Regions from separate parts of the Erwinia sp. CGal63 genome, predicted to be linked through region 2. Evidence: predicted binding sites of a transcription regulator. Region 2 holds the regulator's gene; each other region holds the start of a gene.
What was found. The regulator Fur, encoded in region 2, represses iron uptake genes when iron is present. The targets are predictions, from matches to a motif close to ATAATAATGAGAACNACTATCAA.
Positions count from the first base shown of each region.

Region 1: the regulator Fur is predicted to act here: its motif matches at 1,857-1,879, upstream of fhuE (ferric-rhodotorulic acid/ferric-coprogen receptor FhuE).
Region 3: the regulator Fur is predicted to act here: its motif matches at 1,994-2,016, upstream of MKZ79_RS10190 (TonB-dependent siderophore receptor).
Region 4: the regulator Fur is predicted to act here: its motif matches at 1,923-1,945, upstream of fhuE (ferric-rhodotorulic acid/ferric-coprogen receptor FhuE).

Region 1 is NZ_JAKUMN010000001.1:984,485-987,929, forward strand. It holds gene fhuE (ferric-rhodotorulic acid/ferric-coprogen receptor FhuE) at 1-1,622, opposite strand, end outside; gene MKZ79_RS04420 (YncE family protein) at 1,927-2,997, shown strand; gene MKZ79_RS04425 (tlde1 domain-containing protein) at 3,324-3,445, shown strand, end outside.
Region 2 is NZ_JAKUMN010000006.1:37,304-40,748, forward strand. It holds gene ybfF (esterase) at 1-217, shown strand, start outside; gene ybfE (LexA regulated protein) at 363-644, shown strand; gene fldA (flavodoxin FldA) at 786-1,316, shown strand; gene fur (ferric iron uptake transcriptional regulator) at 1,663-2,106, shown strand; gene MKZ79_RS17030 (beta-N-acetylhexosaminidase) at 2,167-3,445, opposite strand, start outside.
Region 3 is NZ_JAKUMN010000002.1:307,304-310,748, forward strand. It holds gene MKZ79_RS10180 (queuosine precursor transporter) at 1-685, opposite strand, end outside; gene MKZ79_RS10185 (helix-turn-helix domain-containing protein) at 705-1,316, opposite strand; gene MKZ79_RS10190 (TonB-dependent siderophore receptor) at 2,064-3,445, shown strand, end outside.
Region 4 is NZ_JAKUMN010000001.1:980,000-983,444, reverse strand. It holds gene fhuE (ferric-rhodotorulic acid/ferric-coprogen receptor FhuE) at 1-1,792, opposite strand, end outside; gene MKZ79_RS04405 (CynX/NimT family MFS transporter) at 2,180-3,361, shown strand; gene MKZ79_RS04400 (alpha/beta fold hydrolase) at 3,351-3,445, opposite strand, start outside.

The DNA of each region.
Region 1 (3,445 bases), on a different contig from region 2:
GCGGTCAGGCGACCGTCGTCCCAGGCCGATTTCAGGCCGGTTTCATAATTTTTGCCGGTGACCGGCGACAGATAAGCGCCGCTTTTCGTGCGGTAGGTCTGCGGCTGGAAGATCGAGGTATAGCTGGCATAAGCTGACCAGGTATCATTAATGTCATACACCAGCCCGCCGTAAGGCGTGATGTTATTCTTTTTGACGTCGCCGCTGCTGCCCATCGTGCTCCATTGCGTATAGCGCGCGCCGACTATCAGCGACAGCGGATCGGCCAGCGAGAAACGGGCGGCGCTATAGAGGGCTTTCTGCCGCACCACGTCATCGGCGTTCTGATACCAGTCGCCCCATTCAGGCTCATCTACGTTGCCATCCCAACCGTTGTGAAAGCTGCCGATTTGGCCTTCATCATAAGGGCCATCCGCGCTGTAAGTGACATTGTGCTGACGGCTGTAGCTGACGCCCGCCACCAGCTCGTGCTGGCGGCCAAACAGGTCAAACGGGCCGCTGGCGTAGCTGTCGATAGAATCGACCTTGCGCTTGCCTCTGTCCTGGCTGCCGAAACCGAGCGTGCCTTCGCCCGTTTCTTCGTCCGGCCATTGCTGTAAATACAGCAATTTATCGTTAAACGTCTCTTCCGCATGAGTGCCATTCACGCGCAGCAGCCAGCCGTTATCGAAATTATGGTTGAGACTGGCGAAAACCTTACGCGAGTTAACGTTATAGCGCGTCCAGTCCGCCGCCGTGCTGGTGCTGCGATCGTAATGGGTGCGCGTACCGTTACTGTACCAGGTCGGCAGGCCGCCCCAGGTAGGATTGCCGGTATTGGTTTGCTGGTAGTCATAGCCGAGGGAAACCGTAGTTTTATCGGTCAGATCGGCATCGATGACGCCGTAGATAAACTTTTTCGTCTTGTGGTAGCGATCCAGCCAGCTGTCCTGATCCTGATAGCCCGCCACCACGCGACCGCGCACGCTGCCGGACTCGTTCAGCGGGCCGGCAACGTCGAGCGCGTAGCGCTGCTTGTTCCAGCTGCCGTAGCTGGCCGAAACATTGCCGGTAAAAGTTTTGCTGTCGGCCTGTTTACGCACCATATTAACCGAAGCGGCAGGACTGCCCGCGCCGGTCATCAGGCCGGTCGCGCCGCGAACCACTTCAATACGGTCATAAATAGCGGTATCTTCCGCCGCGTCGCCGAAGTTCCAGGTATCGCTGACCGAGGTCGGGATATCGTCATAGGTAAAGCTGCTAATCTGGAAGCCGCGGGAGAAATAAGAGGAGCGTTCGCTGTCGATATTTTCAGAGGCGATGCCGGTAGTATTCTCCAGTACCTCGCTAACCGACTGTAAATTCTGATCCTGCATACGCTGCTTCGTCACCACGCTGAGCGACTGCGGCACATCGCGCGGGGTCATCAGCATTTTGGTGCCGGCGCGCGTGGTTTTCGCGCTGTAGTCCTGCTGTTCGCTGATAGTCTCATCGACCGGCGTCGCGTCGACCACCATATTCTGTTCACTGCTGTCAGCGGCCTGAACCGGATTAAACTGCGCATGGATCGCCAGCGCCAGCAGCGAAAGGGTAAAAGTTCTTATGGGCGCGCGCGCGCCATTTTCCCTGCGGTTGAAAGCCATAGAATTCTCATCAGGTGGTAAGCCACTGTTTTTTATTATCCTGTAAGGACACGCATTCACCGCACCCCGACCGCCGGGAAAGGGCAGTCAGGGATGCAATGAGAATGTTAATGATAATTATTTGCTTTTCTGGAGTCTCTAAGCGAAGCGGCGAGAAAATGTAACAAGTTATTAATAATTTTGGAAACAGCTGTCCGTAGCCCGTTTCGCCAGCTCTGTAGATTTACATCTCTTTTGCTAATGCGTATGATTCTCATTCTTTTTATCGGCTAACCGACTTATTTATCCATTGATGGAGTCCTGCATGAAATCATTTAGTCCGCGTAAGGCTGCTCTTGCGGTCGTTGCTGCCTTCAGTCTGGCTGCCTGCCAGGCGCCGGCAAAAAAACCAGAAGCGCCTGTACAAACTGCCGCAGCGACGAAGCCGGATACCGCCCAGCGCGAGTTGGGCGATGGATTGTATGAGATGGCCTGGACGCCGAAAGCACTCTACGTTGCCAGCGCGCAATCCTTTAAAAACGTCAACGGCGGACTGCTCTATCGTCTGGACCCGGCTACGCTGGCAACCACCGGCGAAACCCATACCGATCTGAAAAACTTTGGCATGGCGGTCGATCCGGACGGCAGCGTCTTCTACACCACCAATTCGCTGGACGGCGCTATCGCCAAAGTCGACGCGGAAAGCGGCAAAGTGCTGCAGCGTTTAAAGTTCAGCGAGAAGGGCAAAGACGGCTATCCGTATGGCGCGCGTGAAATCTTCTGGCACGAAGGCAAGCTCTACGTCGGCGGCGTGGGCGATCCGGGCGTGATCTGGGTGGTGGACGCGAAAACCTTCAAACTCAGCAAAACCATTAAAAACGCCGGTAAATGGGTAACGGGCATCATTTATTCACCGGTTACCGATCGCCTCTACGCGGCAAACGGCGGCGGCGAAGTGCTGGTCATCAACCCGCGCACGCAGAAAATCGAGAAGCGCTGGAGTGCGGGCGACGGCAAAGAGTATCTGCTGCTGAACCTGGCGGAAGATCCGGCGACCGGCCGTCTGTTTGTCACCGACAACTCCAAAGCGAAAACCACGCTGGTGTTTGACGAGCGCAGCGGTAAAGTGATCAAGCGCATCGACGGTGACGCACTGGGCATCAAGTTCAACGCGAAGAGCAACGAACTTTATATCAGCCAGCGCGAATCGAAGAAGGTACTGCAGCTGGACGCCACCAGCTACGCGGTGAAAAAGAGCTGGTCGTTTGCCAGCAGCCCGAACAGCCTGCTGGTTTCCCCGGACGGAGAGACGCTTTTCGTCACGCTCAAGCAGGAATTCAATAAAGACGATTCCACCAAAGGCAAAGACAGCATTGTGCGCATCTCGCTGAAATAAGCGGCAAAGAAGAAAGCCCCACGTTAAACGTGGGGTGAAACTGCACTTTCAGCACAGGCTAAAGGCATTGTATATAGCGCAACGGGTTAATAATAAACAGAAGAATTACTTGCTAAAGTAACGCTGTTATTTAACAGATAATAAAACGTCTGCCAGGCCAGATAAAATATAAGTTTCGGATTTGCAATATACCCTGTAGCCAGCCTGAAATGGATTTTTTTGTGATCGTGGCTATGAAGTTATTCACTATCACATTTTTACTATAGACTTGCCTGCAAACATTTTGTTAACTCTTCAAATGGATTGATCTCACAAGGAGAGTAACAATGGCATGGATTTACAACGTCATGCTCAAGACCTTTAAACATAACGGTGAATACCTGTTCAGCGCGCAGTATGCCGGCGCTCCGGGCTATAAGGATAACCCTGAGTATGAATGCCTGCGCAA
Region 2 (3,445 bases):
TAAGATTATCGGCTGGGAAAAAGTGCCCGCGTGGCCGCATCCGACGCTCTTTATCCGCGGTGAGCTTTCACCCTATATCACGGAAGCGTATCGCGAGGCGCTGTTGACGCAGTTTCCCGCCGCCCGCGCTCACGTGATTACCGGTGCGGGCCACTGGGCGCATGCGGAGAAACCCGATGCCGTTTTACGCGCTATCCGCCGTTTTTTTGCCCTGTGAAAACAAATATTTCAGTAAAAGGCTAAATAATTGCCGTCGCGACTTTCGCTGGGGTATGATGGCGCGCTAAAATTTGTCGGCGGCCGCAGTCGCGGGCGCTTACGGCTCAATCCATCAGAACTCCAGCCTTCAGTATCACGATTCTATGGCAAAAGAAAACACGGACCGCACCACGATCGATCTGTTCGCAGACGAGCGTCGCCCGGGACGACCCAAAACCAATCCGCTGACGCGTGACGAGCAGCTGCGTATCAACAAACGCAATCAGCTCAAACGCGATAAAGTGCGCGGGCTGAGACGCGTTGAGCTGAAAATGAACAGCGACGCGGTCGATGCCCTGAACCAGCTCGCCGAGCAGCGCAACATGAGCCGCAGCGAGCTGATCGAAGAGATGGTTATGGCGCAGTTAGCCAGACCAAAGCGCTGATCGGGGCGCGACGGTAGAGCACAAAGCGACAAATGCGGGCGGATTAGCCGTTTATCCCCCTGTGGCTGTCTGCTATCATTGCCGTTAACATTTTCAGGCTAGTCGCCGCATATCATTAAGTTTCAAGAGGTTATTAAACTCATGGCAATCGTAGGCATTTTCTTTGGCAGCGATACGGGCAATACGGAAAACATTGCAAAAATGATCCAGAAGCAGCTCGGTAAAGAGGTGGCTGAAGTTCATGATATCGCTAAAAGCAGCAAAGAAGACCTTGAAGCCTTTGATATTTTGCTGCTGGGCATCCCAACCTGGTACTACGGCGAAGCACAGTGCGACTGGGATGATTTCTTCCCGACGCTGGAAGAGATCGACTTCAACGGCAAGCTGGTGGCGCTGTTCGGCTGCGGCGATCAGGAAGACTACTCGGAGTACTTCTGCGACGCGATGGGCACCATCCGCGACATCATCGAACCTAACGGTGCGGTGATCGTAGGTCACTGGCCTACCGAAGGTTACCACTTCGAAGCTTCTAAAGGGCTGGCGGACGACAATCACTTCCTGGGCCTGGCCATCGACGAAGATCGCCAGCCGGAGCTGACCAACGAACGCGTTGAGAAGTGGGTCAAACAGATCTCTGACGAACTGCAGCTGCAGGATATCATCGAAGCCTGACAGCCTGGCCCACTGGGTTAACCACAGTGGGCCAGCGGTTTTTCCTATAGCAGTAATAGATACATATTTGTAACTTTTACCCTCAAAACGGTAGAATAACCCTGCTTCGTTTCCGCTTCGCCAGTATTTGGCATCGGAAGATCGAACGGATAACCCAGCGTACATGGGTGCTTGCTTTTTCGGACGTAACGACTTCGTAATCCTTACATCCTCTGATGGTTTTGCATCTCCGCTGTGGTTTCTTCAAGGCATCGGTTCTATAATGAGACGCTCAGCTTTTGCGTCGACCGATGCTCACGGCTTTTCAGCCACTTAGTGACCAGTAAAGTAACAGGACAATATCCGCATGACTGACAATAACACCGCATTAAAGAAGGCCGGCCTGAAAGTCACGCTTCCTCGACTGAAAATTCTGGAAGTGCTTCAGGAACCAGAGTGCCATCATGTCAGTGCGGAAGACTTGTATAAACGCCTGATCGATATGGGCGAAGAGATTGGCCTGGCGACGGTTTACCGCGTTCTGAACCAGTTTGACGATGCGGGGATCGTTACCCGCCACAACTTTGAAGGCGGAAAGTCCGTTTTTGAACTGACCCAACAGCATCATCACGATCACCTGATCTGCCTGGACTGCGGCAAGGTTATCGAGTTCAGCGATGAGTCGATTGAATCCCGCCAGCGTGATATAGCGACGAAACACGGTATCAAGCTCAGCAACCACAGCCTTTATCTCTACGGCCACTGTGCTACCGGCGACTGCCGTGAAGATGATACGCTGCACGACAAGTAAGCTAATTTAAAAACAGAAAACCGGCGATCGCTCGCCGGTTTTTTTTCGTCTGAGAAACGGTTATTTCAGGTTTTCCACGCGGCTGAAGCGCTTGCCGTCGCTGCTGACGGCGCGAATCATGACTTCGCCTGCAACATTCGGACGAGCGTTATCCTGATAGCGCTGCCAGCTTTTGCCGCCGTCCAGCGAGTAGTCGATAGCAAGACCGGGCAGCGCGATATTGGCTTCCAGCCGGCCTTCGACAATGCGCGCGCCCGGCTGCGGCAGACGGTAATGGATACCGGCTTTATCCATCTTCGCCAGTTCACGCTGCCCCAGCAGATTGGCGTAGCGCTGCCAGTCGCGGTTAAGCGCGGCCTGATCGACATGGTGCGTTTCGCCGCCCTTGTATTCACGTCCCGCCTGATAGGTCTCTTCCCAGGCCGCACGATGCCAGCCACGCTCCGCCACGGAAATAGCGCGAGGGAAAATCATCGCTTCCATCTGCTCATCGGTACGCACGGTTTCGCTCCAGAGCTGGGCTGAGATGCCATAGGCGCCCGGCCACGGTTTGTCGGATTTAGCGCTGAAGTAGTTGCCGTCGCGATCCACCGAGGTTTCCGCGTTCTGCGGCATATTGTCCGGCGCGAAGCTGAACATTTTACGCTCGTCGTTGAAGCGCGTGCCCCAGTAATAGCCTCGCTCGTGCGGATTCACCTCGTAAGGGAAATCCATATAGAGATAGTCCGGATTGGAAACGGTGACCTCGTAGCCTTTGTTAGCCCAGTCGTTAACGCTGTCGAAGCCGCCCCAGAAGAGCGTATCCCAGAAGTTGACGCCGACGCGTTTGGTGGCGAAATCTGCGGCGCCCTTCGCGTCCTTCAGGCCATCCTGCCACGCCTGCATTTTCTCAATACCGTGCGCGTTAACGCTCTCGCTGACTTTTTTGCCGAAATAGCTGGGCAGGTGATCCATGTCGGCGACCTTGCCCGACTTCACCAACGCCTGGCAAACCTGAGATTTCGCCCAGGGCTTGTCTTCCCGGCTGAGGTCAATTTTACCCTTGCCCGCTTCCGGTTTCGCCGCATCCGTATAGCCCGCGCCGAGGCGAATATTTTTCGCTTCGTCGCCACCGAAGTGCCAGGTCGTTAGCGGCACGCCCGCGGCCTGGTGCATCGCCTGGATTTCGCCAATGACTTTATCAACAAAGCGCATCGAGGAATCCAGGCAGGGGTTCAGATAGCTGGTGCGATCGTAGAACTGTACGGATGTGGTATTCGAGGTATCGGTGGGATCGACCAGGCGATATTCGTTCGCCTCTCTGGTTTTGCCCTCTTTCATCAACCTGTTATAGCGAGCT
Region 3 (3,445 bases), on a different contig from region 2:
CGGAAGCGATAACGTTGCTGCTCAGCACGCGAATAAACAAAAAGCGGGAGTTGGTCAGCTCTTTGATTTTACAAAGGATCAGCGAGTTAACGTTCTCGGAAACCAGATAGGCGACGGAAGAGGCGAACAGCACGGAGACAATGCTGTCGACAAAAGTCGCGTAAGAAATATTCAGTTCCCACTCTTTCAGGCCGGGCAGCAGGCTGGTCAGCCACAGGCCCGCCACAAACAGCGTGTTGGCGATAAACGAAATAAATATCGTTCTTCGCGCCATTCTCAGCCCGTAAAACTCGTTGACGATATCTACCAGGATAAACGACAGCGGATAGAAAAAAATGGCGGGCGGCACCACAAAATTGACCACGGGGATCAGCACCGGTTTTACGCCGCTAACGGTGCTCAGGGTATAAATCACCGTCAGGGCGAGGCTGATAATCAGATAGGCGTACCAGGAACGTTCATGCCGGTCGCCAAGATCGTAAGAGGTTACCGTGTCGCTGTCGCCATACAGGCGGCGATAAAGCGCCTTTAGCTCATGTCGGTTCAAATCGTCCGCTATCTCGCTGCTTTCCAGCTCGGCCAGACCGATGCTGATATGCTTGCCGGTCGCCAGCACCATCACGTTAGCCGCAATGGCGTCCGAGCGAGTAAAGCCCAGCAGCTTATATTTCTTGTTTGGTTCCATGCAGAACAGTCCTCGGGGTTTATTGAATTCTTTCTTCGATAACGGCGCCTGCCAGCAAGGCGCCCTGTTCCGCGGCAGAGGCAAGACCTGACTCGCCTTGCCCGATAAAAAGCCTGCTGTCCGGGGTATAAAAAAGGGCAAGCTGTTTCTCTTTCGGCGGCGTGTGACGCTTGATAATAAGAATATCGCCAGGAAAAAAGAGGTTGTTTAACGGCGCGTCCACCTGAAGCGCGACAGCATTGGCGACATCGCCGAAAAACCAGGTTACGGGATAGCAGGTTACCAGTTGGCCGATCCTTTTATCCTGGCTGCGGATAAAAGCCGACTGGGGAATAATCGGCAGCGCGGCGGGATTTTTATCACCGTCGGGCGAGAGCGTATTTTCAATCAGCTCGAAAGATTGCAGATCGTGATTTTCAATAATCTCGCAGGAAACACCAAAAAAGTCCGCTATTCGCGTAACGGTAGAGCGCTGCACATTATTGACTTTGCCATCCAGAATTTTATACAGCGTTGCGCGAGTCACGCCGGTACGGCTGGCGAAGGAAACCTTGGTTTCGCCGCGGCTTTTTATAATATAATCTATATTATTGATTATATTGTCTTTTCTGCGAAGTGGCGTCGTTTTCATGGCGGGCGTCCCAATGCGATTATGCGCGGCATCTTATAAGTTAATTTAATGTTATACAACCGTTGTTGAAAAACGAGTAGACAAAACAGTTTGGATTTTGTCTGTTTTTTTGCATATGTTTCCTTATAATTTATGATTAAAATCAATGAATTGAAGTTTACACAGCAAAACAGTAGCCATTTTCAGGCTGTTTTTGTCTCTTTTTTTGTTGACTTCAGTAGGGTGGTAAGATTAAGTTAACTGCATAAAGCAGCACAAAATAATAAAATCTCCAGTATTTTTGCTAACGCCAGGGAATCTCTCTTGTCTTCACGCCGTCAGACAAATCTGCCGCAGCCAAATCCGATATTTGGCGCAGCAGGTTTGTCACGCGTTAATCCTCTTTAGCGGCGCCTTTTGCTGAAGAAAAAAATAAATAATCCGTCATTTCTCGCCGGGCGTCGCCAGTGCGCCTGGTCGTTATGCCTGTCCGTAAATTCCCCCATGATTCTGGGGATTCTTATATAAAAAATTAATTTTCCCCGCTTCAGGAAAATGATTGTCTGTAAGCCCGTTTATTCTCCTGAGATTACGCTTCTTATAAAAACCAGCGTGCGTAGGCGCAACTGAAATAGCGCCTTCAGCAGGCAAAGCATTCAGGGCCAATCATTTTCAGGTGAGAAAATTCTCAATTGTAATTAATAATCATTCTCATTATAGTGCGCCTTTCCGTTTTTTGGCTTTACAGGGCAGGTGGCTAATTCCATTATGAAAGTTACGTCTACATTATCGCTTCTGACTTCAATGATTGCCTGCGGGCTGGTTACGTATGCGGCGCAGGCCGACGACGCCGCTACCGTCAAACCTGCGCCGATGAAAGAGCAGCCGAAAACGCTGGCCGTTCAGCAAACCCAGAACAGTGCCGAAACCACCATGACGGTCACCGCCCGCGAACAAACGCTACAGGCGCCTGGCGTTTCGACTATCGACAGTGAAGCGATAAAAAAACATCCCATCCAGCGCGACGTGGCGGAAATTATTCGCACCATGCCGGGCGTCAATCTGACCGGCAACTCCAACAGCGGCCAGCGCGGCAATAATCGCCAGATCGACATTCGCGGCATGGGGCCGGAGAACACGCTAATTCTCATCGACGGTATGCCGGTCAGCAGCCGCAACTCGGTACGCTTCGGCTGGAGCGACGAGCGCGACACGCGCGGCGACACTAACTGGGTGCCGCCGGAAATGATCGACCGCATCGAAGTGATCCGCGGCCCGGCCGCCGCCCTTTACGGCAACGGCGCGATGGGCGGCGTGGTCAATATCATCACCAAGCCGACCACGGATGAGTGGCATGGCGCGCTCAACACCTACTTCAATATGCCGGAGCATAAATCCGAAGGCGCTACCCAACGCTACAACGCCAACCTGAGCGGCGCGCTGGCGGATAACGTGACGCTGCGGCTCTACGGCAACTGGAACAAAACCCAGGCCGACGCGCAGGACATCAATGAAAGCCACACTACGCCGCGCATCGGCTCTTACGCCGGCTCGTATCCTTCCGGCCGTGAAGGCTTTATCAATAAAGATATTCATTCCGCGCTGCGCTGGGAATTTTTGCCGCGTCAGGCGCTGGAGCTGGACGGCGGTTTCAGTCGTCAGGGTAATCTCTACGCTGGCGATACGCAGAACACCAACAGCAACGCGCTGGTGAAAAAATATTATGGCAAAGAAACCAACGTGCTTTATCGCCAGTCGCTCAGCCTGAAATACACCGGCGCCTGGGATAACGGCGTCACTACCAGCAACTACGTCCAGTTTGAAAAAACGCGCAACACCCGACTTAACGAAGGATTATCCGGCGGCATTGCGGGCATTTTTAGCCCGTCCAATGAAGGCTTTTCCACCATTACGCTCTACGACACCAATCTGCATTCCGAGGTCAATATTCCCTTTGAACAGTGGGTGAGCCAGACGGTGACGCTGGGCGCGGAGCTGAATCATCAGGCAATGAAGGATCCCGCTTCCAACACCGAATCCACCTCGGCAGGCGGCGCAGTGGAAGGAATTGCCAGCAGCGGACGCGATATCAACAGCTCGGCCGATATTTACGGCCTCTATATGGAAGACAATATTGAGCTGACGGAAAC
Region 4 (3,445 bases), on a different contig from region 2:
CGAATTCAATCCCGCGACTGACGGTACCGGACTTGCCGACGTAAGCGGTATCGGTCGTGCCCGGAATGATCTGGCCGGTGCTCTGCGCCACGTTATCCAGCTCGGTGCGGAACAGCGTCAGCGAGGTCGTCAGGCGGCTGTTGAACCAGTCGGACTTCAGGCCCGTTTCATAATTCTTGCCGATAACCGGCGCCAGATAGCTGCCGTTGATATCGCGGTAAGTCTGTGGCTGGAACACCGAGGTGTAGCTGCCGTAGGCCGACCAGTTTTCGTTGATGTCATAAATCAGGCCGCCGTAAGGCGTAATGTTGTTCTTCTCCATATCCTCGGTGAGCGTATTGGTGCTCCAGCGCGTATAGCGCGCGCCCAGGATCAGATGCAGCGGATCGGCCAGCGAGATACGGGTCGCCACATAGGCGGATTTCTGCCGGGTGACGTCTTCCTGAGAAAGCGTGCGTTCGCTCCAGTCCGTTTCCGGATACTGGCCGTTGTAGCTGTTGAAATCGCCCAGCGACTCGGAAGAGATATTGTCGAAAGCGCTGTAATAGGTGTTTTTCTGTTTGCTGTAGCTGACGCCGGCCATCAGCTCGTGCTGGCGACCAAAAAGTTCATAGGGGCCGCTGGCGAAGGTGTCTACAGAATCAACCTTGCGCTTGCCGGTGTTATAGCCGGTGCCGCCGACAACCGGGTAGTCCGCATAAGAGGAGACGCCCGCGCCGGTGTTTTTATCGAAGAAACCGTCGATATAGAGCTGGCGGCTGTTGAGGAAAGTTTCGTTGTGGGTGCCGTTCAGCGTCAGCATCCAGCCGTTGTCAAAACGCTGCTTCAGGGTAACGAAAGCCTTTTTGCTCTCTTTATCGACGTAGGCCCAGTCGGGCGCAGTATTAAAGCCGCGACGATAATTTGTGGCCGAGCCGTCGGTATGCCAGCGCGGCACGCCGCTCCAGGTTGGGCTGTCGGCGTTGGTTTCCTGATATTCATAACCGACGGAAAGCGTGGTGTAGTCGGTCAGATCCGCGTCCACCACGCCATAGATAAATTTCTTTTCGGCGCTGTAGCGCTCAACGAAGCTGTCATTGTCCTGATAACCCGCCACCAGACGGCCACGCACGTTGCCGGATTCGCTCAGCGGCGTAGAGAGATCGGCCACGTAACGCTGCTTGTTCCAGCTACCGTAAGTGGCGGTAACGTCGCCGGTAAACTCTTTGCTGTCCGCATGCTTACGTACCATGTTAACCGCAGCGGAAGGATTGCCCGCGCCGGTCATCAGGCCGGTGGCGCCGCGCACTACCTCAATACGCTCGTACAGCGCAGAATCCGTCTGGGAGTCGCCCAGGTTCCAGCGGCTTTCGAAAACGGTCGGAATACCGTCAACCATATAGTTGTCGATCAGGAAACCGCGCGAGTAATAGGTGCGACGATCCATATCCGCTACGTTTTGGGAAATCCCGGTGGTGTTATTTAACACGTCGCCCAGCGACTGCAGCTGCTGATCCTGCATGCGCTGCTTGCTGATAATACTGACCGACTGCGGGATATCGCGCGCAACCATCGGCATTTTGGTGCCGGAAGAGGTAACGGGGACGCTATAGTCCGTGGCTGAGGTATCGGTGGCGCTGTCGGCCGAGGTGCTGACCGTCAGCGTCTGCTCTTTAGCGGTTTCCGCCGCCGTGGCGTACGGTATCTGTAAGGCCACTGCCACCAATGCGGCAACGGCAGAATAAGAAGCGGTCAATCCTTCTGCGCCGCCGCGCTGGCGGTTTCCCCTGGTAACACGCTGAGCAAAAAACATCTTTACCTCTATTTTTTTCATTATATATGAACGACCTGTGCCGTTCTGCCACGTTGATACGATGTTGTGTACGACGCCTTTCACAGAGGCTCTCATCAGGCTGTGCGCGCTTTGATACGGCCATCTATAAATGCGAATGAGAACTATAATTTTTTTTATTTGCCGTGTAAAAGATTATTAATGAACTTTTCAGGATTTTGTAACCCAACGGTAAACGTCCTTAAAAGTCTTACAAATCGAAGGGTTGCCAAAGGCGCAGCTTTACAGTGTCCCGCTACTGCCGTTAACATAACGGCCAGACAGCGAAGCCAGGCTTCGCTGCGTAAGCGTTAACGTCAACCAACGCATAATCTGCGGGCTTTGCCTGCTCTTTTTGCAAGGTCGATCATGCCAATACGCTCGTTTTGCGCCGGTTCCGGCTATTTTCTCACCGTTTTATTACTCACCGCCGCCTGTCTGCGTGCGCCGCTAACGGCGACCGGGCCGATCCTGGAAGATATCCGCCTGACTTTTGGTCTGACGGCGACCGCCGCCGGGCTGCTGAATTTTATCCCGCTAATGATGTTTGCCCTGCTGGCGCCGCCCGCGTCGTGGCTGGGCAACCGCTTTGGGCTGGAGAAAACGCTATGGGGCGCGGTCTGGCTGATCGCGCTGGGTTCCGCGCTGCGGATTTCCGGTAGCGGCCCGGCGCTGTGGCTGGGCACGACTATCCTTAGCGGCGGCATCGCGGCCGCCAACGTGCTGCTGCCGCCGCTGATTAAGCGGGATTTCACCCATCACACCGCCCGCTATATCGGCCTTTACGCCTGCGTAATGGCCGTTACCGCCAGCCTGGCTTCCGGCGTGGCGGTGCCGCTGGCGCAGCTTACCGATGCCGGCTGGTTTCTCTCGCTCGGCGTCTGGCTGATCCCGGCGGTAATGACGCTGGCGGCCTGGCTGCCGCTGCTGAAGCGCTCCCGTCAGCGTTCCGATTCTCATCACGCTGCGGTGTCGACACACTGCTCGCCCTGGCGCGCCGCGCTGGGCTGGCAGGTATCGCTGTTTATGGGGTTGCAGTCGCTGGCCTTCTATACCCTGATCGCCTGGTTTACGCCCTGGGCCGAAGCGCATGGATTTAGCCAGGCTACTGCTGGCTGGCTGCTGTTTCTCTATCAGATTGTGGCGGTTGCCGCCAACCTCGCCTGTATGCTGGCGCTGAAGCGGTTCTCCGATCAGCGCGCTGTCGGCCTGCTGGCTTCGCTGGCCATTTTTAGCGGGCTGTGCGGCCTTTATCTGCTCCCTGCACTGGCCGCGCTGTGGCTGATTATCGCCGGGCTGGGCGCTGGCGCTTCGATGGTGATTTGCCTTTCGCTGTTTGGTCTGAGATCGGTCGATCATCGTCAGGCCGCACGGCTTTCAGGAATGGCGCAGTGCGTGGGCTACGGGCTGGCGGCGCTGGGGCCGCTGGTTTTCGGTATGCTGCATCAGCATTTCGCCAGCTGGTCAATTCCGCTGCTGCTGCTGATAGCGCTAAGTCTGCTGCAGATAGTCATTGCCCCGCTGGCGGGAAGAAACAAGGTTATTGGGTGAGGCTGCGAACGCCTTGCGCATCCGCTATAAATCGACAGAGCGCTTCTCTGACACGGACGTCAGGTTGCAGCATGGCGGCGAGAT